3 regions of the Streptacidiphilus sp. PB12-B1b genome follow, and region 3 is predicted to be linked to each of the others. Evidence: riboswitches for the same ligand, from Rfam matches in the RefSeq annotation. Region 3 holds a riboswitch; each other region holds the start of a gene.
The links. Region 3 has a riboswitch for S-adenosylmethionine ahead of GXW83_RS34845 (putative leader peptide). Riboswitches for the same ligand answer to the same signal wherever they lie in the genome.
Positions count from the first base shown of each region.

Region 1: another riboswitch for S-adenosylmethionine. It lies ahead of thrC (threonine synthase); the one in region 3 lies ahead of GXW83_RS34845 (putative leader peptide).
Region 2: another riboswitch for S-adenosylmethionine. It lies ahead of GXW83_RS09100 (aminotransferase class V-fold PLP-dependent enzyme); the one in region 3 lies ahead of GXW83_RS34845 (putative leader peptide).

Region 1 is NZ_CP048405.1:682,949-692,794, forward strand. It holds gene GXW83_RS03220 (ABC transporter substrate-binding protein) at 427-1,689, shown strand; gene GXW83_RS03225 (carbohydrate ABC transporter permease) at 1,765-2,733, shown strand; gene GXW83_RS03230 (carbohydrate ABC transporter permease) at 2,737-3,618, shown strand; gene GXW83_RS03235 (cupin domain-containing protein) at 3,718-4,071, opposite strand; gene GXW83_RS03240 (DUF3263 domain-containing protein) at 4,212-4,442, shown strand; gene otsB (trehalose-phosphatase) at 4,458-5,324, shown strand; gene GXW83_RS03250 (hypothetical protein) at 5,445-5,798, shown strand; gene GXW83_RS03255 (trehalose-6-phosphate synthase) at 5,818-7,242, opposite strand; gene GXW83_RS03260 (glucosyl-3-phosphoglycerate synthase) at 7,273-8,238, opposite strand; SAM riboswitch class I at 8,452-8,582, shown strand; gene thrC (threonine synthase) at 8,576-9,846, shown strand, end outside.
Region 2 is NZ_CP048405.1:1,995,714-2,005,559, reverse strand. It holds gene GXW83_RS09120 (NYN domain-containing protein) at 1-1,501, opposite strand, end outside; gene GXW83_RS09115 (hypothetical protein) at 1,607-1,879, opposite strand; gene GXW83_RS09110 (rhomboid family intramembrane serine protease) at 2,030-2,794, shown strand; gene GXW83_RS09105 (Lrp/AsnC family transcriptional regulator) at 2,791-3,072, shown strand; gene GXW83_RS09100 (aminotransferase class V-fold PLP-dependent enzyme) at 3,146-4,525, opposite strand; SAM riboswitch class IV at 4,577-4,710, opposite strand; gene trpD (anthranilate phosphoribosyltransferase) at 4,802-5,878, opposite strand; gene GXW83_RS09090 (response regulator transcription factor) at 5,954-6,376, opposite strand; gene GXW83_RS09085 (heme-copper oxidase subunit III) at 6,662-7,282, shown strand; gene GXW83_RS09080 (c-type cytochrome) at 7,389-8,192, shown strand; gene GXW83_RS09075 (ubiquinol-cytochrome c reductase iron-sulfur subunit) at 8,189-9,277, shown strand; gene GXW83_RS09070 (cytochrome bc complex cytochrome b subunit) at 9,274-9,846, shown strand, end outside.
Region 3 is NZ_CP048405.1:3,085,452-3,095,297, reverse strand. It holds gene GXW83_RS13995 (amino acid ABC transporter permease) at 1-637, opposite strand, end outside; gene GXW83_RS13990 (transporter substrate-binding domain-containing protein) at 653-1,657, opposite strand; gene GXW83_RS13985 (amino acid ABC transporter ATP-binding protein) at 1,765-2,538, opposite strand; gene GXW83_RS13980 (amino acid ABC transporter permease) at 2,535-3,524, opposite strand; gene GXW83_RS34845 (putative leader peptide) at 3,658-3,792, opposite strand; SAM riboswitch class IV at 3,826-3,936, opposite strand; SAM riboswitch class IV at 4,058-4,170, shown strand; gene GXW83_RS35320 (putative leader peptide) at 4,127-4,270, shown strand; gene GXW83_RS13975 (LLM class flavin-dependent oxidoreductase) at 4,553-5,758, shown strand; gene GXW83_RS13970 (NADPH-dependent FMN reductase) at 5,781-6,293, shown strand; gene GXW83_RS13965 (flavin reductase family protein) at 6,290-6,778, shown strand; gene GXW83_RS13960 (M24 family metallopeptidase) at 6,854-7,540, shown strand; gene GXW83_RS13955 (chloride channel protein) at 7,678-9,051, shown strand; gene GXW83_RS13950 (metallophosphoesterase) at 9,310-9,846, opposite strand, start outside.

The sequences.
Region 1 (9,846 bases), 2.4 Mb from region 3:
GCCGCTGCCTTGAGCTGCGCGGATGCCCCAGTCGTGGGCTCTGTGGTCTAGACCAAGAGGAAGTGCAGGTGAAAGCCGTACCGATTCCGCAAGGGGGTTCGAGAAAATTCCGGCACGGGATCGGGACAATGGTCACGGAACGGTATCTGACGCGCTGCCGCCCCCAGTCGACTGATGGAAATAAAGGTGGTTTGTCCGGAATGTCGTTGCACAGGATGCAACGAAGTTCAGCTATTCGGTAAATGGTGTAGACCTCTTGTGCGGCCCGAAGAGAGACTGGCCGACACAACGGGGACGGCAGGTCTTCCGGTCCGAGCGGGTGGTCCCTCACACCGCCGGTCTCAACTGCCGACCTTGGACTCATATTCGAACCAGGCCAGGACCTGGTTCGCATCTGCGAAGGCGGTAGTTTCGTTGAAGCGTCGTATGCTCGCTCTCTCTGCACTCGGTGTCGCCGGCGCCATGGCCCTGACGGCTTGTGGAAGCTCCAGCTCGGGTAGCTCCAAGTCCGCCTCCGGCGGCGTCACCACCATCAACCTGCTCGCCGCCGACTACGGCACGGCCGGTACCTCGAACAGCTCCCAGACCTACTGGCAGGGCATCGCGGACGCCTTCCACAAGGCCAACCCGAGCATCATCGTCCACGTGCAGACCATCGCCTGGACCGACTGGCAGGCCAAGACCACGGCGATGTTCCAGGCCAAGCAGTACCCGGACATCCTCGAGGGCGACGCGCCGCAGGAGTTCGCCGCCGACAACCTGCTCTACCCGCTGAGCGACGTCATGTCGTCGACCACGGTCACCAACCTGATCCCGGTCTTCGAGAAGCAGGAGGAGACCAACGGCGTCGCCTACGGCGCCCCGTTCACCACCAGCGCCCGCGCCATGTTCTACAACAAGAAGCTGTTCGCGCAGGCCAAGATCCAGCCGCCGACGACCTGGGCGCAGCTGCAGAGCGACGCCGCCGCGATCAAGGCGCTGCCCGGCGGCAACATCGGCTACGACATGCCGCTCGGCCCCGAGGAGGCCCAGGGCGAGTCGCTGATGTGGATGCTGGGCAACGACGGCAACTACACCGACGGCACCGGCAAGTACGCCATCAACTCGGCCAACAACATCGCCACCTTCCAGTTCATGGCCGGCCTGGTCAAGGCGGGCGACACCGAGGCCGGTCCGGCCACCCAGGACCGCAAGGTCGCCTGGCAGGACTTCGCCAACGGCACGGTCGGCATGGTCGGCGGCTCCGGCGCGCTGATCCCGATCATCCAGGCCGCCGGCAAGCTGCAGAGCGCGGACTACGGCGTGGTCGCCATGCCCGGCAAGTCCGCCCCGCTCACCTCGGCCCTGGCCGTGCACGACGACATCACCGCCTTCAAGACCGGTGGCCACGCCGCGCAGATCAAGGCGTTCCTGGACTTCGCCTACCAGGACAAGTACCAGGAGCAGTTCGACAACGAGTACGACCTGCTGCCCGCCACCACCTCGGCCTCGGCCGCGCTGTCCGCGAGCAACCCGGTCGACGCCGGCTTCCTGGCCGCCGTCCCCAACGCCGTCCAGTACCCGACCAACGCCAACTGGACCCCGGTCCTGGCCAAGATCCAGAACACCATCGGCGCGGCTGTGAACAGCCCCAGCGCCGCCTCGGGCGTCCTGGGCCAGCTGCAGACCTTCGCCAACAGCAGCAACTAACACCACCCGCAGCGCCTGCGGCCGGTGCGGTGATCATGCCGCACCGGCCGCGGGCGCGCACCGATGGAGAAGACCATGACGCAAACGACTGACGCCCACGCGTTGGAGTCGGTGTCCGGGCCGGGTGGCAAGCCGCGGGGCCGGCGACGGTCGGACGGCCGGCTGCGCCGCCTGGCCAGAGCCCTGGAGCCGGTGCCCTGGGTGGCTCCCGCGACCGCACTGATCCTGTTCGTGGTGATCTGGCCGGTCATAGCGATGTTCCAGACCTCGCGGCAGAGCTTCGACTCGATGGGCTTCGACCACGGCTCGGCGGGTTGGACCAACTTCACCAAGCTCTTCGACGAGCCGGTCCTGGACGGGGTGCTGATCCGCACCGTGATCTGGGTGGTGGCCGTCGTCACGATCACCATGGTGACCTCCCTCGGTGTCGCGCAGCTGTTCAACAAGCAGTTCCCCGGCCGCAAGGTCGCCCGCTGGGCCCTGATCGCCCCCTGGGCGGCGTCGGTCGTGATGACCGCCATCGTCTTCCGCTGGATGCTCGACCCCAACAACGGCGCGCTCACCGTGCTCGCCCACGACCTGGGCCTGGTCAAGCAGTTCAACAGCACCAACTGGCTCTCCGAGCAGGTGCCCGCGTTCTGCTGGGAGATCTTCGTCGCGGTCTTCGTCTCGGTTCCGTTCACCACCTACGCCCTGCTGGCCGGCCTGCAGGCGGTGCCCAGCGAGGTGTACGAGGCGGCCAAGCTCGACGGCGCCTCGGTGTTCCGCACCTACTGGTCGGTGACCCTGCCGCTGCTGCGCCCGGCGCTGCTGGTGGCCTGCCTGATCAACGTGATGAACGTCTTCAACTCGTTCCCGATCATCTACGAGATGAACGGCGGCAACGCCAACAGCTCGGACGCCACCACCACCATCTTCATGTACACCACCCAGCAGTCGAGCATTGGTGAGGCCGCTGCGATGTCGGTGGTCAACTTCGGCTTCATCATCGTGATCGTCCTGCTGTTCCTGCGGGCGTCCAAGTGGAACTCCGCGGAGGACTGACAAATGGCCACCGACACCGTACGCGCCCACGCGGCGCCCAAGGCCCGGCCCGTCCTGACCCAGCGCAAGCCGCCCCGGCTGCGGACCGTCGTCACCTGCGCCGCCGCCTACCTCATCGGCGTGTTCTTCCTGCTGCCGTACCTGGAAATGGTGATCACGGCGCTGCGCCCGGCCCACCAGATGGCCGACCGCGACCTGCTGCCGACCAGCATCACCTTCTCCAACTTCACCAACATCTGGTCCACCGGGCTGGGCACCAACCTGGGGGTGAGCCTGGAGATCGCCTTCGGCGCCACCGCGCTGGTGCTGCTGGTGGCGATCCCCGCCGCGTACTACACCGCCCGGCGGAAGTTCCGCGGCCGGGGCCTGTTCCTGCTGCTGGTGCTGGTCACCCAGATGTTCCAGCCCACCGCGATGATCGTCGGCATCTACCGCGAGTTCCTGCAGCTGAACATGACCAACTCGGTCTGGGCGCTGATCCTGGTCAACGCGGGCTTCAACATGGCCTTCGCCATCTGGATCCTGAACGCCTACTTCAGCGCGATCCCCAAGGAGATCGAGGAGGCGGCCATCGTCGACGGCTGCACCCGCATCGGCGCGCTGTTCCGGGTCATCATCCCGCTGTCGATGCCCGGCATCGTCACCGCGCTGATCTTCACCTTCATCGCCGCCTGGAACGAGTTCATCGTCGCGCTGACGCTGATGACCACCAACCAGAACGGCGCTCCGCTGACGGTGAAGATCTCCACCTACGTCAGCCAGTACTCCACCGACTGGGGCCACCTGTTCGCCGGCTCGGTGATCGCCACCATCCCGGTGATCATCCTGTTCGCGCTGATCGAGGGCAAGGTCGTCTCCGGCCTGACCGCCGGCTCGGTCAAGTAGCGGCCCCGGACCGCGACACCACCAGCGAACGAGGCAGGGCGCCCCCGCGGTCCGGGGGCGCCCTGCCTCGTTGCTTCTCGTTGCCTTCTCGTCCGCCGGCTACGGCAGGGTGATGTGGTACGCCTTGCGCAGCGTCTCGTGCACCGTCCAGGTGGTGCGGTCGCCCTCGCGCAGCACGCAGGCGTCGCCCGGGCCGACGTCGAAGGTGTCGCCGCCGTCGACGGCGATCGTGGCCCGGCCGCTGACCACCACGAACAGTTCATCGGCCTCGGTGTCGGTGACCACGCCCGGCGTGATCTGCCAGATCCCCCGGATCTGCTTGCCGTCCTCGGACTCCCACAGGACGGCGCCGGACACCTCCGGCGAGCCCTCGACGATCTGCTCCGGGTCGAGCGGGTCCGGCTCCAGGTCGGCGTCCGGGATGTGTACGGCGAAGCTGCTGATGCTGGTCATGGGGCTGACGCTAGTCTCACCCGGGGCCGGAGGGGCAGAGGCACTGTGTGTCGTACCCCTGGGGCAGGATGACAGGTCGTATCGTCACACCGGCCGCCAGGCGTCAGAGACGCGAGGCAGCAGAGAGAGGGGGAGCAGGGGTGGAGGACGAACTGACCGACCGCGATCGCGCGGTGCTCGCCCTGGAGGCCCGCTACTGGCGTGCCCCCGGCGCCAAGGAGGCCGCCATCCGCGAGCAGCTGGGCCTGGCCCCGGCCCGCTACTACCAGCTGCTCAACGGACTGCTGGACCGCTCGGCGGCGCTGGCCCATGATCCCGTGCTGGTCCACCGGCTGCGCAGGCTGCGGGAGCAGCGCCGGGCCCGCCGCTGACCGTAGAGTCGGGGCATGGCCCTTCCCGAACCGCGAACCGCTGCCGGAGCCGCCGGGCTCGCCGCGCTCCTGGACGACCCGGCCCGCGCCGTGGTCGCCCTCGACTTCGACGGGACGCTCGCGCCGATCGTCGCCGACCCCCGCCGCGCCCACGCCCACCCGGCGGTGGTGCCCGCACTGGCCCGGCTCGCCCCCCGGCTCGCCGCCGTGGCCGTGGTCACCGGCCGCCCCACCGAGGAGGCGGTCCGGCTCGGCGGCTTCGCCGGCGTCCCCGGCCTGGAGCACCTGACCGTCCTCGGCCACTACGGCCTGGAGCGCTGGGACGCCGCCACCGGCGAGCTGCGCGCCCCCGAGGAGCATCCCGGCGTGGCCGCGCTGCGCGCCGACCTGGCCGCGCTGCCGGTGCCCGAGGGCACCTGGGTGGAGGACAAGGGCCACGCCATCGCCGTGCACACCCGCCGCACCGCCGACCCGGAGGCCGCGCTGCTCGCCCTGGACGCGCCGCTGCGCACCCTGGCCGAGCGGCACCGGCTGGCCGTCGAACCCGGCCGGATGGTGCTGGAGCTGCGCCCGCCGGGGATGGACAAGGGCGTCGCCCTGACCGCCTTCCTGCGCGAGCACAAGGCCGGGAGCGTGCTGTTCGCCGGGGACGACCTGGGCGATCTGGCCGCCTACGGCGCGGTCGAGGCGCTGCGCGACGGCTCGGTGAGCTTGGACGGCAGCGGCGGCTCCGACGCCTCCGGCCTGCCGGGGCTGCTGGTCTGCAGCGCCCCCGCCACCGGCGAGCCCCCGGTGGCGGCCCTCGCCGACCGGGCCGACCTGGTCGTCCCCGGCCCGGACGGCGTCGCCGCGCTGCTCACCGCCCTCGCCGACGCGCTCTGAAGCCCCGCCCCCGGCCCGGCCGAAGCCCCGGCCGGGGGCCGCCCGGCGCGGGGCCGTACCGTAAGGGGGGCCGCGCCACCGGGCGGCCGCCACACGCGACGGAGAGCTGGGAGGGCCGGCATGCCCGAGGCACGCTGGGTACGGGACGAGTCCCGCAAGCGCTGGGCGGCGCTGGGCTTCGACGGGCGCGAGGAGCTGTTCCGGCTCGCCCGCGAGGGCAAGCCCAGCCCGGACGTGGAGCTGTCGCTGGCCGCCGTGCACTGGTCCTGGGCGGTCCTCGGCCGTCCGGACGCCCGCCGCTCCTACCCGCTGGGGGACGCGCTGCTGCACTTCGCGCCCGCCGCCATGTTCGACAACGTCTACAACGGCACCCGGCAGCACGACTTCCGCCGGTCCGTCCGCCGCGAGGCGCGCCGGGTCGAGGCGGCCAACCTGCCCCGGCTGCGCCAGCTGGGCATCGACACCTCCCGCTGAGCCGCCCGGCCCGGCCGGGCTAGGACGACAGCGCCCGGTACTGGTCCAGGAACCAGGTGCTCGGCGGCACCGCGGTGGCCGCCTCGGCCAGCCGCTTGCAGCGGGCCGCGCGCTCGTCGCGGTCCATGGTCAGCGCGGTGTGCAGGGCCTCGGCGGTCTCGATCACGTCGTACGGGTTGACCGTGACGGCGTCCTCGCCGAGCTCGGCGAAGGCGCCGGCCTCGCGGGAGAGCACCAGCGCGCAGCCGTCGTCGGAGACCACCGGGATCTCCTTGGCGACCAGGTTCATGCCGTCCCGGATCGGGTTGACCAGGGCCACGTCGGCCAGCCGGTAGGCGGCCAGCGACCTCGGGAAGTCGTCGTCGACGTGCAGCATCACCGGCTGCCAGGTCGGCGTGCCCAGCTCGTCGTTGATCTCCTGCGCGGTGCGCAGCACCGAGGCGGTGTACTCGCGGTACTCCGGCAGGTCGTGCCGCGAGGGGTAGGCGAAGGCGATGTGGACCACCCGGTCCAGCCACTCCGGGCGGGTCCGCAGCAGGTGCCGGTAGGCGTGCAGGCCGCGCACGATGTTCTTGGACAGCTCGGTGCGGTCCACCCGGACGACGGTGCGCCGGTCCCCGACCGCCTCGCGCAGCGCGGCCAGCCGGGCGTCCACGTCGGGCCGGTGCGCGCGCTCGCGCAGGAAGTCGCCGTCGGCGCCGAGCGGGTGCACGCCCAGGTGGGTGGTGCGGCCCTGGTGCGTGACGACCGGGGCGTCGCCGCTGCGGTCCACCTCCGCGCCGAGGACGTGCTCGCAGCAGTCGGCGAAGGCGTCGGCCCAGCGGCGGGTGAGGAACCCGGCCCGGTCCGCGCCGAGGATGCCGGTCAGCACCTCGGCCGCCACGTCGTCCGGCAGCAGCCGGTAGTAGTCCGGCGGCGCCCAGGGCGTGTGCGAGAAGTGCCCGATCCGCAGGTCCGGCCGCAGCTCGCGGAGCAGCCGGGGTGTCAGTGACAGGTGGTAGTCCTGGACGAGCACGGTGGCCCCGGGCGCGGCAGCCTCGGCCAGCGCCTCGGCGAAGGCCGTGTTGTACGCCTGGTAGGAGGCCCACTCGCGGCGGAAGGAGGCCCCGAAGACCGGAGTCGTCGGCGTGTTGTAGATCAGGTGGTGGACGAACCAGAGGGTGGAGTTGGCGACGCCGTTGTAGGCCCGGGCGAAGGTGCCCGGGTCGATGTCCAGCATGCGTACGGAGGGGTCGGTGACCCCCTGCCGGGTGGCGGCGCGGTCGCCCTCGGTCAGGGCGGCGCAGACCCACACCGACTCGATCTCGTCGCCGATCGCGGACAGCCCGGAGACCAGGCCCCCGCCGCCCCGGCGCGGGGTGAGCGTCCCGTCGTCCTCGACCGTGTACGAGACGGGCCCCCGGTTGGAGGCGAGCAGGATCCGGGCGGGGCTTGCGTTGACCATGGTTGAGAGCCTTGCCGCAGCGGAGCAGGGTCAAACCCGGTATTCGGGCAGGCTGACCACGGGAGGCCGGTCGGTGCCCGGTATCGGCACGGTCAGGGGGGCGAAGCCGGTGGGCGTTCGGGTGAACTGGGTGAGGTACGGGCTGACCAGGTCGTCGCTGGGCTTGAGCCGGTCGCTGCGGGCCAGCCGGTCCAGGGCGGTGCGGTAGATGGTGGCCGCCATCCGGCCCAGGGCCTGCGCGTCCTGGTGCCGGTGGTGCCGCACGCCCACGTCGACCTGCGCCAGGGCGTCCAGTCCGGCCAGTTCCAGGGCGTCCACCAGCAGGCCCAGCTCCACCCCGTAGCCGGTGGCGAAGGGCAGCCGCTCCAGCAGCGAGCGCCGCGCCGCGTACTCGCCGCCGAGCGGCTGGACGAAGCCGGCCAGCCGGGGCCAGTGCAGGTTCAGCAGCGGGCGGGCGACCAGCTCGGTGACCCTGCCCCCGCCGGCCGGGATGGAGACCGTCTCGGTGTCCAGCGGCCGGTCGTACATGGCCTTCACGAAGGCCACCCCGGGGTCGGTGAGCAGCGGGCCGACGATGCCGGAGACGAAGGCCGAGGAGAACTCGCGCAGGTCGGCGTCGATGAAGCAGACGATGTCGCCCCGGGTGGCCAGCAGCGAGCGCCACAGCACCTCGCCCTTGCCGGGCTCGGCCGGGAGCCGCGGCAGGATGGCGTCCCGGTGCACCACCCGGGCCCCGGCCTCCGCCGCGACTCGCGCGGTGCCGTCGGTGGAGCCGGAGTCGACCACCACCAGTTCGTCGACCAGCGGCGCGGCGTCCATCAGGTCACGGCGGATGGCGGCGACGATGGCGCCGACGGTGGCCTCCTCGTCCAGGGCCGGCAGCACCACGCTGACCGTGGCCCCGGTGGCGCGCTTGGCGTCCAGCAGCTGCGGCAGCGGCCGGTCGGCCGCCGTCCAGGAGCGGCGGCCCAGCCAGTCCGCGACCTCGTCAAGCACAGCACTCCTCGGTAGTGGCTCCGTAGTTGCCCCGCGGTGGCGGCGTCCGGCGCAGCGGGGCGTCCCGTCTCGCCTCGCGGACGACTGCCGTCCGCGCGCGGCGCTTCGGTTACAGTCTTGGAGGACACGGCACGCCCATTGCAGCGGGGGTGCCCAGTCTTACGCACAAATGCGAACCGGCGCTGACCGACAGGTCGCGCGCGGACGCCATAGAGCTCATCCAGAGGGACTGAGGGAACGGCCCGTCGAAGTCCCGGCAACCCTCCTGCCAGCCGGCCTGCGGCCCTGGTGGGGAAGGTGCCAATTCCGTCCCGTGGCGAGACACGCCCCGGGGAAGATGAGGAGAGAGGGCCTCGCCACCATGGCAGTCACTGCTGTTACGTCCGTCACACCGCCCGTCGCACCGGAGGCCTTCGGCCCCGCCGTGGCGCTGTCCTGTCGGGAGTGCGGCGCCCGCACCCCGCTCGCACCGGACTTCGCCTGTACCCAGTGTTTCGGCCCGCTCGAAGTGGCCTACGACCTGCCCGTCGGCGATCCCGAGGCGCTGCGCGCCCGGATCGAGGCCGGCCCGGCCAACATCTGGCGCTACGCCCCGCTGCTGCCGGTCGCCGCCGACGTGGCCGACCGCCCCAACCTGAACCCCGGCTGGACCAAGCTGGTCAAGGCCGACAACCTGGCCCGCGAGCTGGGCGTCACCGGCGGCCTGTACGTCAAGGACGACTCCGGCAACCCCACCCACTCGTTCAAGGACCGGGTGGTGGCGATCGCCGTCGAGGCTGCCCGCACCTTCGGCTTCACCACCCTCTCCTGCTCCTCCACCGGCAACCTGGCCGGGGCGGTCGGCGCGGCCGCCGCCCGCACCGGGCTGCGCTCCTGCGTGTTCATCCCGCACGACCTGGAGCAGGGCAAGGTGGTCATGGCCGCGGTGTACGGCGGCGAGCTGGTCGGCATCGAGGGCAACTACGACGACGTGAACCGCTTCTGCTCGGAGCTGATCGGCGACCCGGCCGGCGAGGGCTGGGGCTTCGTCAACGTCAACCTGCGGCCGTACTACGGCGAGGGTTCCAAGACCCTGGCGTACGAGATCTGCGAGCAGCTGGGCTGGCGGCTGCCGGACCAGATCGTCATCCCGATCGCCTCGGGCTCGCAGCTCACCAAGATCGACAAGGGGCTGAAGGAGCTGATCGCCCTCGGCCTGGTCGAGGACAAGCCGTACAAGATCTTCGGCGCCCAGGCCGAGGGCTGCTCGCCGGTGTCGGTCGCCTTCAAGGCCGGGCGCGACGTGATCCGCCCGCAGAAGCCGGACACCATCGCCAAGTCCCTGGCCATCGGCAACCCGGCGGACGGCCCCTACGTGCTGGACATCTGCAGCCGCACCGGCGGCGCGGTCGAGGACGTCAACGACGAGCAGGTGGTCGACGCCATCAAGCTGCTGGCCCGCACCGAGGGCATCTTCGCGGAGACCGCGGGCGGCGTCACCGTGGGCGTGCTGCAGAAGCTCATCAAGAACGGCCTGCTCGACCCGGCCGCCGAGACCGTCGTCCTGAACACCGGTGACGGCCTGAAGACCCTGGACGCGGTGGAGCCGACCACCGGCCTGTCCGCGAC
Region 2 (9,846 bases), 1.1 Mb from region 3:
CCTCGCGGTCGGTGGAGACCACCACCACCGGGCGCCCCTCCGGCTCGGCCCGCACCAGCCGCCGGATCAGCTCGTCGGCGGTCTCGCCCGAACGGCTGAACAGCACCCGCACCCCGCGCGGCGGCGCCATCGGCACCGGCGCGTCCAGATCCTTGCCGTCGAACACGCAGGTCACCTCGGCGCCGCTGTGCCGGGCCAGCAGCGACAGGCCGTTCAGCAGCCGGGCCCGCTGCTTCTCCAGCGGCAGCGTCGGATAGCCGCTCTTGGTGACGTTGTAGCCGTCCACCACCAGGTGCGCCAGCGGCAGCTGCAGCAGCTGGTCCAGCAGCGCCGGATCGTCCGCGTCCAGCGCCCTGCGGGCCACGTCGTGCGGGGAGGCCGTGGTCGGCGAGACCGCCTCCACCGACTCGGCCGGACGGCCGGACAGCGGCGGCAGGCCCAGCTCCCGCTGCAACCCCTGCGCGCCCTGCAGCACCACGTCCAGCAGCAGCCGCAGCCGCATGTCCTCCGCGCTGCGCCCCTCGCGCGAGGCCCGCTTGGACGCCTCCAGCGCCGACTCGGCCTCGGCCAGACGGTGCTTGAGCCGGCGCAACTCGCTGTCCACCGCGCCGCGTTCGGTCGCCCCGGACGACCGCAGCGCCTCCAGCTCGGCGGTCACCTTGCGGGTGACCGCCTCGGCGCGCCGGGTGTCCGCCTCCAGGCTGCGCAGCTTCCGGCGGAGCGAGTCGCCCTCCTTCTTCGCCGCGTCCAGCTCGCTGCGGCTGCGCTCGGCGTCGGCCCGGGCGGTGTCGCGCAGCGCCGACAGCTCCGCCTGGAGCTTCTCGACCAGCCGCGCGGACTCGGCCGCGGCGCCCTCCGACTCGACCCGCTCGACCTCCTCCCCCGCCTCGCCGACCAGCCGGCTCCAGCCCGCCGGGCGCAGCAGGTAGGCGACGGCGGCGACGTCCAGCGGATCGACGGCGGCCGGGACCACGCCCGACTCCAGGACGCTGACCAGGTCCGGCTGTCCGAGCCGGACCCGGTCCGCTATCCGCAGCCGGAACTGCGGGTCGGCCTCCAGCGCGGCGGCGATGGCCGTGGAGCCGCGCCGGGCCCGCTGGACCGGGGTGAACTTGGCGTACGGGCGCAGCCGCGGCGGCAGCTCGGCCGAGGGCACGGCCGCCAGGGCGTCGGCGGCGATGCCCACCACCCGCCGCCGCACCCCCTCCGGCAACGGCCGCTCCAACTGCTCCCCCGCCCCGGCCGCATCCGCCGCGGCCTCGGCGTCGGGATCGACCTCGGGCGCGGGCGCGGCGTCGGCAGCGGCGTCGGGCGCGGCAGCGGCGTCAGGTGCGGCGTCGGCAGCAGCATCGGGCTCGGCTTCGGCCCCGGCGTCGACGGTGGTGTCGGGTGTGGGCGGGGCGGGCCGGAGAGCGGTGTGCGGCGCGGGCAGCGCAGGGACCGGCGCCGCGTCGTCGAGCCGCTGCGGGCCCCCGGCGCTGTCCGCCCTGTCTGAATCCACCACGTCCTGTATCTCCGATCCGGTCCCCGGGCGTCGCCCGCCTGGTGACCATTCTCGCCCGTCCAGCCCCCCACTCGTCACTGCGCCACTACCCGAAGCCGGGTACTAGCCCTCGGAACGCTCCGCCTGCGCCGCCGCCTCGGCCTCCGCACCGGGCCGGTCGACCAGTTCCACCTGGTCCACCGCGCTGCACCAGCGGCACCGCACCGACTCGACGGTCTCGCTGAGCACCTCGCGCTCCTCGACCCGGGGCTCCCCCGCCAGGTCCAGGTGGACGAACTCGACCACCCGGGAGGAGCGCGTGACGTCGAAGCGGGTCAGGTTGCCGCACAGGGTGCAGCGCCACCTGGTCCCCTCGGTGGGCAGGGGGACGGTCATGGGGCGGTCCTCTCGGTTCGCGGGACACCCGGTCGTCCCGGATGCGGCTACCCCAGAACCCTATGGCCTACCCCCGCGCGCCGGGACGCCGTCCCCCACACGTCCCAGCCCAGCGCGGCCCTTTCGGCCCCGCCGGGCAATGCTGGGAGCATGGTGACACCGGTACGTGCCGAGAGCCCGCTCCGCAGCCTGCCGGTGGTGACCTGCCTGCTGATCGCGGTGAACGTCGCCGTCTTCCTGGTCGGGCCCGCCTCCGGGCTGGACCCGCTGTACGGCTCCGGGGCGCACCGGGCCGCCGTGGAGCAGGCGTACTTCCTGCACTGGGGCGTCGTCCCCCGGGAGCTGCTGGACAACCAGGCCCGGCCCGGCGAGTTCCCCGGCATCCCGGCACTGTCGGTGCTGACCGCCATGTTCGTCCACGCCGGCTGGATGCACCTGCTCGGCAACATGGTGTTCCTCTACGTCTTCGGCACCATGGCCGAGGAGCGCATGGGACGCCTGCCCTACCTCCTCTTCTACGTGGCCGTGGGCTACCTGGCGACGTACGGCTACGCCCTGGTCGAGCTGCACGGCGCCAGCGGCGGGCAGTCGCTGGTGGGGGCGTCCGGGGCGATCGCCGGGGTGCTGGGGGCGTACCTGCGGCTGTACCCCCGGGCGCGGGTGACCACGGTCGTCCCGCTGCTGCTGTTCCTGCCGCTGCGCTTCCCGGCGTGGGCGGTGCTCGGGCTGTGGTTCGTCATCCAGGGACTGTCGCTGCGCTCCCCCGGCGCGGCCTCCCCGGACGTCGCCTACGCGGCGCACCTGATCGGCTTCGCCGGAGGCTTCCTCTTCGCCTGGCTGCTCTACTGCCGCAGGCGCGGGCGCGGCTACGCTGGGCCCACCGCACTGCCACCCTCCCAGGAGACCTACCCGTGATCACCGCGATCGTGCTCATCAAGACCAGCGTCGACCGGATCCCCGAGATCGCCGAGACGATCGCGGCCCTGGAGGGCGTCAGCGAGGTGTACTCCGTCACCGGCACCTACGACCTGGTGGCGATGGTCCGGGTGCGGGCGCACGAGGACCTGGCGGACGTCATCCCCGGGCACGTCAACCAGGTGCCGGGAGTGGTCAGCACGGAGACCCACATCGCCTTCCGCACCTACTCCCGGCACGACCTGGACGCGGCCTTCGCCATCGGCCTGGACGAGTAGCGGACGCCACTCCCGCGGATGCCCCCAGGACGCGCCCGCGCCGCCGCCCGGGCCCGCCGCCCGGGCGGTCCGGTCAGCGGCGGGTGTCGGGGACGCAGCGGCCGCCCTCGGTGCGGTAGGCCCACTGCGCGCCCTGGGTGACCAGCTCCCGCACCGCCGCCACGAAGCGGTCGACGTGCTCGTCCGGGGTGCCCGCGCCGAAGCTGACCCGGATCGCGTTCAGGCTGCGCTCCCCCGGCAGCGACGCCTCCGGCGCCCCGCACTCGGAGGGCACGTTCTCCTCGCCGCCGAGCAGGGTCCGCACCAGCGGGTGCGCGCAGAACAGGCCGTCGCGGACGCCGATGCCGTACTCGGCGGACAGCGCGGCGGAGAAGTGCGAGCTGTTCCAGCCCTGCACCACGAAGGAGAGCACGCCGACCCGCGGGTGGTCCTCGCCGAACAGGGTCAGCACCCGCACCTCGGGCACGGCCGCCAGGCCCTCGCGCAGCCGGGCGATCAGCTGCCGCTCCCGGGCCACCAGCGCGTCGAACCCGGCCTCGCGCAGCGCCCGGCAGGCCGAGGCGATCGCGTAGGCGCCGATGACGTTGGGCGAGCCCGCCTCGTGCCGGGCCGGGCCGCGGTGCCACTCGACCGCGACCGAGCCGTCCGCCTCCCGGGCCACGGTGCGGCTGGCCCCGCCGCCCGCCAGGTACGGCTCGGCGGCGTCCAGCCAGTCGGCGCGCCCGGCCAGGACCCCGGCGCCGAAGGGCGCGTACAGCTTGTGGCCGGAGAAGGCGACCCAGTCGACGTCCAGCTCGCGGACCGAGACCGGGTGGTGCGGGGCGAGCTGCGCGGCGTCCAGGACGATCCGGGCGCCGTACCGGTGCGCGGTCGCGGCCAGCTCGCGGACCGGCCAGATCTCCCCGGTGACGTTGGACGCGCCGGTCACGCAGACCAGCTCCGGCCGCGGCCCGCCCGCGGCGTGCGCGGCCGCCAGCGCCTCCTCCAGCGCGGCGACCGCCTGCTCCGGGGAGCGCGGGGCGCGCAGGTAGGTGACGTCCAGGCCGCGACCGCGCCAGGGCAGCAGCGAGGCGTGGTGCTCGGTCTCGAAGGCGTACACCCGGGTGCCCGCGGGCAGCGCGCTCGCCAGCAGGTTCAGCGAATCGGTGGTGGCCCGGGTGAAGACCACCTGGTCGTCCTCGCGCAGCTGGAGGAAGTCGGCGACGGTGGCGCGGCTCTGCTCGAACAGGTCGGTGGACAGCTGCGAGAGGTAGCCCGCCCCCCGGTGCACGCTGCCGTAGTAGGGGGCGTAGGCGGCGACGTCGTCCCAGACCCGCTGCAGGGCGGGGGCGCTGGCGGCGTAGTCGAGCGCCGCGTAGGTCACCTTCTCGCCGCCGACCAGCGGCACCTCGACCTCGCGGCCGAGGACGTCGAGCGGACGGCAGGTGTCGACGGCGTTCGGGTACGAGGACATGACTACCCCTCCAGGGCATCCAGTGGATCCCTGGCAGCAGCCGAACGAGGGGATCCGCGCTTGCCCTGCGACGGGTCGTCGCAAGGCCCGGTCGTCACCTGGAAGCACCCCGCCACGGACGGAGGGTTGCCGGACAGCCAGCCAGGGCCTTTGCGGTGCATCACCGCGTGCTGTCACTCGTGACCTGCGGACGATTATGCCAGGGGTCCGCCCGCCGGGCGAACCCCTGTCCGGATTGCGAGACGCGGCATCCGGGGGGCGGACGCCGCCGCCCGGCTATGGCTGCCGGTGGGTGGCCTGCGCCCAGCGGGCCAGCACCTGCTCGGCGGCGCCGGAGTCGATGGACTCGGCGGTGCGCTTCATCGCCGCCCGCATCTGCTCCACCAGCGGCGCGTCGGTCTGGTCCAGCGCGACCAGCGCGGAGGCCGAGTTGAGCAGCACCGCATCGCGCACCGGGCCGGGCTCCCCGGCCAGCACCCGGCGGGCGACCTTGGCGTTGTAGGCGGCGTCGGCCCCGCGCAGGGCCTCGATCCCGACGTACTCGACGCCGACGTCGTGCGGGTCGAAGGAGAACCGCTCCACGGAGCCGTTCCGCACCTGCCACACGGTGGAGGTACCGGTCACCGTCAACTCGTCGAGGCCGTCGTCACCCCTGAACACCAGTGCCGAGGAGCCCCGCTCGGCGAGCACCCCGGCGATCAGCCCGGCCATCCGGGTGTCGAAGCAGCCGACCGCGTTGGCGCCGACCCGGGCCGGGTTGGTGAGCGGGCCCAGCAGGTTGAACGAGGTGGGCACGCCCAGGTCGCCGCGGGCGGTGCCGGCGTGCCGCATGGCCGGGTGGAACACCGGCGCCGGGCAGTAGGTGATGCCCGCCTCGACCGCGACCTGCGCGATGCGCGGCGCGGTCAGCCGTAGGTTGATGCCCAGCTGCTCCAGCACGTCGGTGGCGCCGCTGGCGGAGGAGGCGGCCCGGTTGCCGTGCTTGACCACCAGCGCGCCCGCGCCCGCGGCGACGATCGCCGACATGGTGGAGATGTTGACGGTCTTGGCCCGGTCGCCGCCGGTGCCGACGATGTCCACCGCCCGGCCGGGCACCTCGATCACGGTGGCGTGCGCGTACATGGCCTCGACCAGCCCGGTGATCTCGCCGACCGTCTCGCCCTTGGCCCGCAGCGCCACCAGGAATCCGGCCACCTGGCTGGTGGTGGCCTCGCCGGTCATCACCTGGTCCATGGCCCAGGCGGTCTCGGCGGAGGACAGGTCGGCCCCGGAGATCAGCGCGCCGAGGACGTCCGGCCACGAGCGGGCCTGCACACGGTCGCCTCCGCCGTCCGCAGGGTGCACGTTCGCCATGGCCGTGGCCTCTCAGTCGTCCTTGTAATGGAGAGGCCAGCCTAGCGACTGGGTACCGCCCGCAAACCCGGGATCTCAGCCGACGAGATGCCGGTGATCGGCCCGCAGCAGGGTGCTCGCGGTCTCGGCCAGCGCCACCGGGTCGACCGGTGCGGCGATGGCGGCGTCGGCGCGGCTCCAGACCGCCAGCCAGGAGTCCTGCGGGCGGCCGATCAGCACCAGCACCGGCGGGCAGCCGTAGATCTCGTCCTTGAGCTGGCGGCACAGGCCCATCCCGCCGACCGGGGTCGCCTCGCCGTCCAGGACCAGCAGGTCCAGCCGCCGGACGCTCTTGGCGTGCGCGTCGAGGGCCATGACCACGGCGGGGGCGGTGGCGCACTCCAGGTACTGCAGCTCGGCGAGGTCGGGGGCGGGGCGCCGGCCCAGGGCCAGCCGCACCTGCTCGCGGGTGTTGCGGTCGTCGCTGTAGACAAGAACGTTCAGTGCCATCGTCCGCATCCCCTGGGGTGTGATCGGGACCACTTAGGCGTCGACACGGATGCTACTCCCGTATCTGATGCCCCAACAGCAGGCCGGAGCGGCCGCGCCCGGTCCACAGCCGTCCGGCTGCCCCGGCTTCACCATTTCGGGCGACCCTGGGCCTGTCGCGGCAGCGGGCCCCGGGCCCCCCACCCCCTGCCGAACGGGCTACCTGCCAGGTCGCCGGTCCGCCGGAGGGTACGTCACCAGCCGGACACACCGAGGTACACCCCCGAGGTGAGGACGGAATAAGGGACCGACATAATGTCGGTCGTGGCGACAGCAACTGCAGTAGAAACCGGGCACGCACACGGATCGGTCAACCGGCCGAACCTCACCAGCGTCGGAACCATCGTCTGGCTGGCATCCGAGCTGATGTTCTTCGCGGCCCTCTTCGCGATGTACTTCACTCTCCGTTCCGTTACCGGGACGGCCTACTGGCACTCACAGAACCATGTTCTCGACGTTCCCTTCGCGTCGGTGAACACGACGGTCCTGGTGCTCTCCTCGTTCACCTGCCAGATGGGTGTCTTCGCTGCCGAGCGCGGCGACGTGAAGAAGCTCCGGGCCTGGTTCATCACGACCTTCATCATGGGCGCGATCTTCATCGGCGGTCAGATCTACGAGTACACAGACCTGGTCAAGTCGCACGGGATCTCCCTGTCCTCGTCCCCGTTCGGCTCGGTGTTCTACCTGACCACCGGCTTCCACGGGATGCACGTGACGGGCGGCCTGATCGCCTTCCTGCTGGTCCTCGGACGCACGTACGCCGCCAAGCGGTTCACGCACGAGCAGGCCACGGCAGCGATCGTCGTGTCCTACTACTGGCACTTCGTCGACGTGGTCTGGATCGGCCTCTTTGCGACCATCTATCTGATCAAGTAGGCAGGGTCGGACCGTCCCCTCGGCTCACCGCCGGGCGGTCCCCACAGACCGACCTGACGGTCATCCAGACTCCAGACGCTCCTGATCCTCACACCGGGGTTAATCCGTGAAAAAGCTCTCCGCACGACGGCGCCACCCGCTGGCAGCGCTCGTCGTCCTACTCTTTGCGCTGGCGACCACCGGGGGGCTGTACGCCGCGTTCGCGCCGACCAGCAGTGCGCAGGCCGACACCAGCCAGTCCCTGGCGATCGAGCAGGGCAAGAAGCTGTTCCAGGTCGGCTGCTCCAGCTGCCACGGTCTGAACGGCCAAGGCACCAAGGACGGCCCGAGCCTGGTGGGCGTGGGAAGCGCCGCCGTGGACTTCCAGGTCGGCACCGGCCGTATGCCGGCCCAGCAGCCCGGTCCGCAGATCCCCTCCAAGAAGGTGATCTACAACCAGGCGCAGATCGACCAGATGGCGGCCTATGTCGCCACCCTGGGCCCTGGCCCGTCCATCCCCACCGCCAGTCAGTACGCCCCGGGCAATGTGGCCGCGGGCGGGGAGCTGTTCCGTACCAACTGCGCGCAGTGCCACAACTTCGCGGGCTCCGGCGGCGCGCTCTCGGAGGGCAAGTACGCGCCCCCTCTGAAGGGCGTGAGCGCCAAGCACATCTACGAGGCCATGCTGACCGGGCCGCAGAACATGCCCGCCTTCCCGGACACGACCCTGCCCCAGCAGCAGAAGCAGGACATCCTCGCCTTCGTCACGCACACGACGGACCAGGCGAAGAACCCCAACTACGGTGGTCTCTCCCTGGGCTCCCTCGGTCCGGTGACTGAGGGTCTCTTCGGCTGGATCTTCGCGCTGGGCGCCCTGATCGGCTTCGCCATCTGGATCGCTGCCCGCACCCCCAAGGCCAAGAAGTCATGACGAGCCAGGACAACATGTCTGAAGAACACCTGCCGGAGGCCACAGGCCACCACGGCGGAGCAGTCGCCGTACACGACGACCCCTTCGCCGACCCGGGGCTGCCGCCCCATGAGCACCGCCGCACCGACATCGACGAGCGGGCCGCCCGACGGGCCGAGCGCCAGGTTGCCTCGTGGTTCGTGCTGTCGATGATCGCCACGATCGGCTTCATCGCCTCCTACGTGGCGATCAAGCCGTCCAACGGCAACGGCACCACCGGTGTCATCTTCATCTTCCCGATCGGTCACGTCAGCGCGCTGAACTTCGCGCTCGGCACCACCCTCGGCGTCTCCCTGTTCGCCATCGGCGCGGGCGCGGTCCACTGGGCCCGCACGCTGATGTCGGACGAGGAGCACATCGCCGAGCGGCACCCGATCGAGTCCACCCCCGAGGTGCGGGCGCAGGTCTTCTCCGACTTCCGCACGGGTGCGGCCGAGAGCGGCTTCGGCCGGCGCAAGCTGATCCGCAACACGATGATCGGCGCCATGGCGCTGGTCCCGCTGTCGGCGATCATCCTGTTCCGCGACCTGGGCCCGCTGCCGGGCAACAAGCTCGAGGTGACCGACTGGTCCGCGGGCAAGCTGCTCATGAACATGAACACCAACACCCCGCTGAAGCCCTCCGACATCGAGGTCGGCTCGCTGACCTTCGCCATGCCGCCCGGCCTCGACCCGGACAACCCGACCGCGGACCCGGACTTCCAGGAGGTCATTGCGACCTCGGCGCTGATGCTGGTCCGTATGCAGCCCTCCGACATCAAGGACGCCAAGTCCGCGTCCTGGGGCTACGACGGCGTCCTCGCCTTCTCGAAGATCTGCACCCACGTCGGCTGCCCGATCAGCCTCTACGAGCAGCAGACGCACCACGTCCTCTGCCCGTGCCACCAGTCGACCTTCGACCTCTCCGACGGCGGACGCGTGATCTTCGGCCCGGCCGGGCACCCCCTGCCGCAGCTGCGGATCTCCGTCAACGCCGACGGTTACTTCGAGGCCCTGGGCGACTTCAACGTGCCCGTCGGCCCGGGCTTCTGGGAGCGCAGCGCATGAGCACTCACACCACACCGGCGACCGAGGCCCACGAGGAGCTCCTCGGCCACAGCGAGGTAGGCGTCGAACAGGCCCACGCCGGCGAGAAGGCGGCCGACTGGGTCGACGGCCGACTGGGCATCTACGGTCTGGCCAAGGCCAACCTGCGGAAGATCTTCCCGGACCACTGGTCCTTCATGCTCGGCGAGATCTGCCTCTACAGCTTCATCATCATCATCCTGACCGGCGTGTACCTCACGCTGTTCTTCCAGCCGAGCATGGCCGACGTCGTCTACCACGGCAGCTACACGCCGCTGGACGGCATCAGCATGTCGCAGGCGTACGCCTCGACGCTGAACATCAGCTTCGAGGTCCGCGGCGGCCTGCTCATCCGGCAGATCCACCACTGGGCGGCCATCGTCTTCGTGGCGGCCATGCTGGTCCACATGATGCGCGTCTTCTTCACCGGCGCCTTCCGCAAGCCCCGCGAGATCAACTGGCTCTTCGGGTTCCTGCTGCTGTTCCTGGGCATGTTCGACGGCTTCATGGGCTACTCCCTCCCGGACGACCTGCTGTCCGGCACGGGTATC
Region 3 (9,846 bases):
AGCCCTTGGGCAGCCCGAGCGCGGCGGCGGCCTCGTGCTGGCCCTGGTCGACCGAGAGGATGCCGGAGCGCACCACCTCGGCCGCGTAGGCCGCCTCGCTGAGGCTCAACCCCAGCGTGGCGATGACCAGCTCGGTCGCCAGCGAGGACTCGCCGAAGTGCACGAAGCCGGGGCCGAACGGCACGCCGAGGCTGAGCGTCTTGTACAGCGCGCTGAAGTTGTACAGGATCAGCAGCACCACGATCAGCGGCACCGAGCGGAACAGCCAGATGTACACCCAGCTGACCGCCCGCAGCACCGGGCTGCGGGACTGCCGGGCCAGCGCCAGCAGGACGCCGCCGGCCAGGCCGAACACCGCGCTCAGTGCGGTGACTTGAAGCGTCACGCCCAGGCCGCGCAGGATCACCGGGCGCAGGAACCAGTAGTCGAACCGGCCCCACTGGTAGAAGGGGTTGCTCACCAGCCCGTGCGCGAACTGGGCGGCGAGCACCAGCACCACCAGCGAGGCGATCCAGCGCCCCGGGTGGCGCAGCGGCACGACCCGTTGCGCGGTCGCCGGTTGCTGCACCGGCGCCGGGCGGGGCGCGGCGGCGGCCGGTCTCTGCGCGGTCGAGACCGCGGGTACGGGGTCGGACATGTCGGGCTCCCCCGGTCAGAAGGTGGTGGGCGGGTTGACGACGGACGTGGTGACCCCGCTGCCGGTGACGCCCCACTTGGCCAGGATCCGGGCGTAGTCGCCGCTTGCGATCAGCTTGTTGACGGCGTCGCTCAGCGCCTTGGCGACCGGTGACCCCTTGGCGGTGACGAAGCCGACCGGCGTGGTGCTGATCTGGCCGAGGTACTTGGGCCCCGCCAGGTGCAGCGCCTCGTACTTGAGGCTCAGCGTCGGGCCGAAGTAGATGTCCTCCTTGCCGTTGGCCAGCCCGAGGAAGATCGGCGCGGTGTCGGAGAAGTACTGCACCTTGTAGGGGCTCTTGCCGGCGGCGGCGCACTTGGCGGCGCCGTCGGTGAGGATCTGCTGGAAGGTGGAGCCGGGGCTGGTGGCCACGTTGTAGCCGCAGAGGTCGGTGAGGCCGGTCACCGAGTCGGTCGGAATGCTCTTGGCGCCCAGGAAGGACTGGCCGTCGTCCAGGTAGGTGGCGAAGTCGACGATCTTCTCCCGGGCCTTGGTGGCACCGAAGTTGTCCTGACCGACGTCGTACTTCCCGTTCTGCACACCGGGGATGACGGTGGGAAAGGTGCCGTACTGCACGTCCCAGCCGATGCCGAGCACCTTGGCGACCGCGTCCCTCAGGTCGACGTCCAGGCCGACGGTCTTCCCGGTGGCGTCCTGGCCCGCGTGCGGCAGATTGGAGGTGCCCACGGCCTGGGTGGTGCCCAGGATGAGGGTGCCTCGGCTGCGCACCGCCGCGGGCAGCTCGGCCCGCAGGGCGGGGTCGGCCTGGATGCCGGAGACCACGTCCTCGGCGGGGATCGCCGTGGACGCCGCCGCGGGCGCGGCGGAGGCCGGGCCGGACACCGCCGGGGCTGCCGCGGCCGTGGTGGCGCTGCCGGAGCCGGAACCGCAGGCGGCGAGCAGGGCGAGGACGGCAGCGGCGGCGGTCGCGGTCAGAGCCGTACGCGAGACGTGGCGGGCAGGGCGTCCGTCGGTCGTCACGGGAGTTCCTTTCGGGGCTTTCGAGGGTGCGTGGCAGGTAGGTGACGGTTCGTCACAGGGCAAGCGGGTGGCCCGGAAGGGCGCTGCCGCCGGTGAAGGGAGGGGGGTCAGAGGACCGCGGACAGGAAGGCGCGGGCCCGCTCGTGGCGCGGCTCGGTCAGGACCTCCCCGGGGGCGCCGGATTCGATGATCCGGCCGCCGTCCAGGAAGACCACGGTGTCGGCGACCTCGCGGGCGAAGCCGATCTCATGGGTGACCACGATCATGGTCATCCCGCTGTCGGCGAGGTCCTTGATCACTGCGAGGACCTCCCCGACCAGTTCGGGGTCGAGGGCGCTGGTGGGCTCGTCGAACAGCAGCAGCTCCGGCTCCATCGCCAGGGCCCGGGCGATGGCCACCCGCTGCTGCTGGCCGCCGGACAGCTGTCGGGGGTAAGCGCCTTCGCGCCCGGCCAGGCCGACCCGGTCCAACAGCTCGCGGGCCCGGGCCGCCGCCTGCTTCCGCGGCACGCCGTGCACGGCGACCGGGGCCTCGACGAGGTTGTCCAGCACGGTCAGGTGCGGGAAGAGGTGGAACTGCTGGAACACCATGCCCACCCGGGCCCGCTGCCGGGTGATCGCCCGGTGGCCCAACTCGTGCAGCCTGCCGCCCTGGTAGCGGTAGCCGATGATCTCGCCGCCGACCTCGACGAAGCCCGCGTCGGGCCTCTCCAGGTGGTTGACGCTGCGCAGCAGGGTGGACTTGCCGGAGCCGGAGGGCCCGAGCAGGACGGCGACCTCGCCCCGGCGTACGTCCAGGTCCACCCCGTCCAGCACCGCGGTGGCGCCGAAGCTCTTGCGCAGGCCCCTGATCCGCACCAGCGGTTCGGCGGTGGCGCTCATGAGAGGCCCACCAGCGGCACATTGGCCCGGACGACCGCCCAGAACCCCTTGCGCGCGGTGCGGTTGCTGCCCCGGGCGTAGTACCGCTCGACGAAGAACTGCCCGATCGACAGCAGCGTGGTGAGGATGATGTACCAGAGCGTCGCCACCAGCAGCAGCGGGACGATCAAAAAGTTCTGATTGTAGATCAACTGCGCTGAGTAGAGCAGGTCCTGGACCGCGATGACGCTGACGATGGAGGTGGCCTTGAGCATTCCGATCAGCAGGTTGCCGGTGGCCGGGACGATGGCCGGCATCGCCTGCGGGAGCACGATCCGGCGGAAGATCCGGGCGTTGCCGAGGCCCAGTGCCTGGGCCGCCTCGGTCTGGCCGTGCTCCACCGACAGGATGCCGCCCCGGATGATCTCCGAGGAGAAGGCCGCGACGTCCAGGCTGAGCCCGACGAAGGCGGCCAGGATCCCGCTGAACAGGTGCGCCGTCCGGGCCGTGGCGAACTCCGGGCCGAAGGGGATGCCCAGCGACAACTGCGGGTACAGCGAGGCCAGTTCGTACCAGAAGAGCAGCTGGACCAGCAGCGGGACGGAGCGTACCAGCCAGACGAAGCCGAAGCTGAGCGAGCGCAGGACCGGGTTCCGGGAGAGCCGCATGGCGGCGACGCCCACCCCGAGCAGGTAGCCGGTGGCCATCACCGCCGCGGTGAGCCAGAGCGTCAGCTCCAGCCCGTGCAGGATCGAGGCGTTGAGGAAGTAGTCCCCCACGGTGCCCCACTGGAACCGGCTGTTGGTCAGCACCGTGTGCACGAACATGGCGAACAGGACCAGCAGGACCAGGGCGGAGGCCCACTGGCCGGGGCGGCGCAGCGGTACCGGCTTCGCGTCGAGCAGCTGATCGAGGTCGGGACGGCCGCCGGTCCCGGCCTGCGGGGCCGCCGGCGGCGGTGGTTCGGGCACGGCGGACGGCCGCGCGGAGGTTTCAGAACTGCTCATGAGGGTGTGCTTTCCGTCCCAGGGAAGTGCAGCACCACGCCATGGTGGGGACATGGCGGCGTGGCGGCGTGCGGGGGTGAGCGGGCGGGTCCGGGCAGGGCCGACGGCGTGCAACGCCGTACGGCGCGGGCGGTCAACAGACCGCGGACGTCCCCGGACACAGCGCGCTGCTCACCCGCAGCAGGTCGACATGGCGCCGGGCGACCCTGAGCCGGCCGAAGCCGTACGGGCGCGGCGTGCCGCCGTCGCCGGTGGTGCGTACCTGCATGCGGATCACCTCGCCCTCCTCAGGCCCCCGTGGGGCTCGCGCTTACAGGACGGCTGCGTCCTGTCGGGTCGTCACCTGGAGCACCCCGCCGCGTGGGAGGGTTGCCGATCAGCAAGCCAGGGCTTGACACTGATGCTCATAACCAGGGCACAAGTTATCCGCTCCACCGGCTTTCGGCAATGCCCGTCCACGGTTCGGACCCCGCCGCCCACGGCCCACCTGGGGGGATTGTGTTCGGGGCGCCTGCGGAGTTACGTTGGGGAGAGGTAACGAGCGTCAGCGGCAAGCCCTGGCTGGCTGACCAGCAACCCTCCTGCGCGGCGGGGTGCTCCAGGTGACGACCCGGCGGAGCCGAACCGGTGTCCGCAAGCGCGAGATCGAGCAGGAGGGGACCGCCGTGCGTCGAGCCATCGGTACCTACTCGCGTCGTCACATCGATCTGCAGCGCATCTCCAGCGCCCTCTGTACGGCGGCCTGAGCCCCGGCTCCGTCCGGCTCACCCGGCAGCCGCCGCACACCGCTGCGCCGCGTGCCGCCCCCGCCGGCCCCCTCCCCCTCGCCGAACCCTCCCCCGCCGACGCTGCCCCGGGCCACCGCCCGGCGCAGGTTCCGTCCGGCATGCCCGCAGCCCCGGTGGCACCCCCCTCCGCCCGAGCAGGAAGCGACCTCCCATGCCCCAACCGCACCGCACCGCACCACCGTTGCCGCCGCCGGGCGCAGCCGCCGTGACCGGCATCCACGGGATACCGGGGGCAGCGGCATGAAGTTCATCGCCATCACCCTGATCGTGCACGCGCCCGACCCGGTCACCGGCGTCCAGCCGTCCACCCAGGAGCGCTTCCGGCAGGTGGTCGACAGCGCGCTGCTCGCCGAGCAGCTGGGCTTCGACGGGTTCGGCGTCGGCGAGCGGCACGAGCGCCCGTTCATCTCCTCCTCCCCCACCGTCGTCCTCAGCCATGTCGCCGCGCTCACCCGGCGGATCAGGCTGTTCACCGCGGTCACCACGCTGAGCCTGCTGGACCCGGTCCGCGCCTACGAGGACTACGCCACCCTGGACCACCTCTCCGGCGGCCGGCTGGAGCTGATCATCGGCAAGGGCAACGGCACCGCCCAGCGCGAACTGTTCCAGGTCACCCCCGAGGACCAGTGGGACCGCAACGCCGAGTCGTACCAGCTGTTCCGGGAGATCTGGCGCAACGACAAGGTCACCGCCTCGCCGAAGTTCCGTCCGGCGCTGCTGGACGCGGAGGTCTGGCCCCGGCCGTACCAGCGGCCGGTCCGGGTCTGGCACGGCAGCGCCACCAGTCGCGAGTCGGTGGACCTGGCCGCCCGCTACGGCGATCCGCTGTTCTCCGCCAACGTGACCAACACGATCGAGCCCTACGCCGCCCTCGTCCGCTACTACCGCGAGCGCTGGGAGCACTACGGGCACGACCCGGCGCAGGCCGCGGTGGGCGCGGGCACGGCCGGCTTCTACGCCGCGCCGACCTCGCAGCAGGCCCTCGCCGACTACCGGCCGGTCTTCGAGGGCTACCTGGGCTTCCACCGGCGGCAGGGCCTGGAGCCGGTGTTCGCCACCCTGGAGGACTTCGTCGAACGCAGCTCCGCCCTGATCGGCAGCCCGGAGCAGATCATCGACAAGGTGCACCGCTACCACGAGCAGTTCGGCCACAGCGTGCTGCACCTGCACGCCGAGCCGGGCGGGCTGACCACCGCGCAGCACCGCGACTCGCTGGAGCTGTTCCAGTCCGCCGTCGCCCCGGTGCTGCGCCGCGACATCCCCGACCCGCCGTGGCCCTGGGCCCCGGTCGACCCCGCCGACACCGACACCGCCCGCTCCGACACCGACACCGCCCGCTCCGACACCGACACCGACGCCGCCTCCGCCTCCGCCCATCCGGAGGCCCCGCAGGAGGCCGGACCCCGACCGGCGTCCGCCCGCACCACCGCCGTCCGCACGCCGTGAAACCGCACCGAAGGAGCACCCCGTGAGCGTCGTCGTCCTCGTCGGCAACCCCAGGCCGCAGTCCCGCACCCGGGAGGCGGCCGAGCTGGTCGCCGGGAGACTGACGGACCGTCAACCCGACCGCACCGTGGAGCTGGCCGACCTCGGGCCGGCCCTGTTCGACCCGCAGGACCCGCGGGTGGCCGAGGCCGCCGCCGAGGTCCAGGGCGCGAGCCTGCTGGTGGTCGCCAGCCCCACCTACAAGGCGTCCTACACCGGGCTGCTGAAGCTGTTCCTGGACGGCCTCGGCTCCGGCTCGCTGGCCGGGGTGACCGCCGTGCCGCTGCTGCTGGGCGCGCACTGGCGGCACTCGCTGGCGGCCGAGCTGCAGCTCAAGCCCGTGCTGGTGGAGCTGGGCGCCACCGTTCCGACCCGGGGCCTGTTCCTGCTGGACGCGGACTACACCGCCTCCGAGGAGCTGGAGAAGTGGCTGACAGCGGCACGGCCGCAGGTGGCGGCGAGCCTGGGCGCCGAACCGGTCCGGGTGGTCTCATGAGCGTCGACCAGGCCCTGCACCCGGAGCAGCTGCGGCGCGTCTTCGGCGCCTTCCCGACCGGGGTGACCGCGGTCGCCGCGCTGGTCGACGGCAGACCGGTCGGCATCGCCGCCAGCTCCTTCACCTCGGTGTCGCTCGATCCGCCGCTGGTCTCGGTCTGCGTCGCGCACACCTCGTCCACCTGGCCGGTGCTGCGCGGCCGCGGACGGCTGGGCGTCAGCGTCCTCGGCGCGCACCAGGAGCGGGCCTGCCGACAGCTGGCCGGGCGCGGCCCGGACCGGTTCGCGTCGCTGGACTGGCGCGCCACCGCCGACGGCGCGGTCCTGCTGGAGGACGCCGGCGCGTGGCTGGACTGCAGCGTCGAGCAGGTGATCCGGGCGGGCGACCACGACATCGTGCTGCTGCGGGTGCACGAGCTGGACGCCGATCCGGCCGTCCCGCCGCTGGTCTTCCACGCCAGCGGCTTCCGCCGGCTCTCCGCCTGAGGGCGTCCGGGGCCTCCGGGGGCGCCCCGGGAAATGTGTTTGCCGGTGCATGGGCCCGGCCCTAGGGTCGGGCCCATGCATGAGGAGACGACGCGTGCCGAGAAGCTGCTGGACGCGCAGGCCAAGGCCGTTGAGCTGTTCGCCGAGCTGGAGCGCCGCGAGCTGATCACCCCCGGGCAGAGCGAGCGGGCGGTGAGCGACCGCGTCCGCGACCTGGCCAACGAGATGTTCGACGTGAAGCGCTACTGGCACAAGCGGATCATCCGCTCCGGCCCGAACACCCTGCTCCCCTACCGGGAGAACCCGCCGGACCGCGTCCTCGCGGAGGACGACATCGTCTTCGCCGACTTCGGCCCGCTCTTCGAGGAGTGGGAGGCCGACTTCGGGCGCACCTTCGTCCTCGGCGACGACCCGGTCAAGCACCGACTGCGCGATGACCTGCCCGAGGTCTTCGCGGCCGGGCGGCGCTACTTCGAGGCCCGGCCGGACATCACCGGCGAGGAGCTGTACGCCGAGGTGGTGCGGCTGTCCGAGGCGGCGGGCTGGACCTTCGGCCACACCCACTCCGGGCACCTGGTGGGCGAGTTCCCGCACGAGCTGATCGACGGGGACCGGATCCAGTCGTACATCGCCCCCGGCAGCGACGGGCCCATGCGCCGCACCGACCGCGCCGGGCACCGGGCCCACTGGATCCTGGAGGTCCACCTGATCGACCGCGAGGGCGGCTTCGGCGGCTTCCACGAGGAGCTGCTCGACCTCTAGGGCGCCCGGCCACGGCGCCCCGACGGGCCCACACCTACCACGCTGACCTGCGCGGACATGCGAAATGCCGGGTATCTCGGCATCAGGCTGTCACCATCGACCGAGAGTCGGCAGGAGCACAGCGCGGTGGAGGCGACGTGGTGTCAGGCGACGTGGTGTCATCGGACGTACCCCCAGGCGGCGCCTCCGCGGCGCGGCCGGCCGACCCCTTCGCGCCCCTGCGGGCCAAGGGGTATCCGGTGCTGCTGGTGCTCGCGGGGGTGCTCGGCGTCCTGCTGTCGGCGGGCGCGTACGGCTTCCTCCAGGCGGTCGACCAGCTCCAGAAGCTGCTGTACACGGATCTGCCCCGGGATCTCGGCTTCCACGGGGCGCCGGTGTGGTGGCCGCTGCCGCTGCTGGGAGCAGCCGGGCTGCTGGTCGGCTGCTCCGTCCAGTACCTGCCCGGCAACGGCGGCCACCAGCCGGCCGAGGGGCTGTCCACGGGCGGCGTCGCGCCCGCCGAGGAACTGCCCGGCATTCTGCTGGCGGCCCTGGCCTCGCTCTGCCTCGGCGCGGTGATCGGGCCCGAGGCCCCGCTGATCGCGCTGGGCGGCGGTCTGGCCGTGTACGCCGTACGCCTGATCCGGCCGGGCACCGACGCCAAGGTGCAGGCGGTGGTCGGGGCGGCAGGCAGCTTCGCCGCCGTCAGCGCCCTGCTCGGCTCGCCGCTGATCGGCGCCTTCCTGCTGATGGAGGCGTCCGGACTGGGCGGCGCGACGCTCGGGATCGTGCTGCTGCCGGGGCTGCTGGCGGCCGGGCTCGGCGACCTGGTCTTCATCGGCCTCGGCTCCTGGACCGGGCTCGGGGCGGGCACCCTGTCCATCCCGAAGCTGCCCGAGATCGGCCACCCCAATGTGGCGCAGTTCGGCTGGGCGCTGGTCATCGGGGTGGCCGCGGCGTTCGTCGGCACCGGCGTACGGCGGCTGGCGCTGCTCGTCCAGCCCCGGGTGAACCGCCGACGGCTGCTGCTGACGCCGCTCGCGGGGCTGGCCGTGGCCGGGCTCGCCATCGCGTACGCCGAGGGCAGCGGGATGTCTTCGTCCGAGGTGCTGTTCTCCGGCCAGAGCGCCCTGCCGCACCTGCTGCTGCACCAGGCGGACTACACGGTCGGGGCGCTGGCGCTGCTGCTCGCCTGCAAGTGGCTCGGCTACGCGGCCTCGCTGGCGGCCTTCCGGGGCGGCCCCATCTTCCCGGCGCTGTTCCTGGGCGCGACCGGCGGCATCCTGCTCGCCCACCTGCCCGGGCTGCCGGTCATCGCCGGGGCGGCCATGGGCATGGGAGCGCTGTCGGTCGCCCTGCTGCGGCTGCCGATGACGGCCGTGCTGCTGGCCACGCTGCTGCTGGGATCGGACGGGGTGACGGTGATGCCGCTGGTGATCGTGGCGGTCGTGGTCTGCCAGGTGACCGCGTCCAGGCTCACCCCGCCGCCGACCCGGGCGGCCTCGGCAGCACCGGCGGCGGCAGCGGCCTGAGCGGAGCGGGGCGCCGCGCCGGGGGCTCCGGAGCTCCGGGGCTCCGGGGCTCCGGGCGCGGCCGATCAGGAGCGCCGGGCCGGCTCCGCGCGGCGCTGACCGGGCGCGCGAGCGGTCTTGGTGGCGGCGTCGGTTTCGGTGGCGGCGTCCGTTGCGGCGTCCGTTGCGGCGTCCGGGGCGCCCTGGTCGGCGGTGCGGGCGGTTCGTGCTGCGCGCGGCTCTCGGCCGACACGACCGCGTCGGGAAGGATGTCTTCGATCAACGGGTGGTCGCCTCGGGCAGGATCTGGCGCAGTCCGGACGGCGCCCGGTCGCCCCGGCGGCGCCACTCGCGCGGGTAGCCCACCGAGACCTCCTCGAAGCGGACGCCGTCGTAGTGGGTGACCCGGGGGATGTGCAGGTGGCCGTAGACGACGGCGGCCACGTTGAACCGGGTGTGCCAGTCGGCGGTGGCCGTGGTGCCGCACCACTGCGCGAACTCGGGGTAGTACAGGACGTCGGTGGGCTGGCGCACCAGCGGGTAGTGGTTGGCCAGCACGGTCGGCACGGCCGGATCGCAGGCGGCGAGGCGCTGTTCGGTCGCGGCCACCCGGGCGGCGCACCACGCCTCGCGGCTCGGGTAGGGGTCGGGGTGCAGCAGGTACTCGTCGGAGCAGACCACGCCGGTCTCGTGGGCGCGGGCCAGGGCCTCCTCCTTGGTGGCGGTGCCGGCCGGTCGGAAGGTGTAGTCGTAGCCGATGAACAGCGGGGCGATCCGCACCGGGCCGTCGGGGCCGGGCCAGAGCGGGTACGGGTC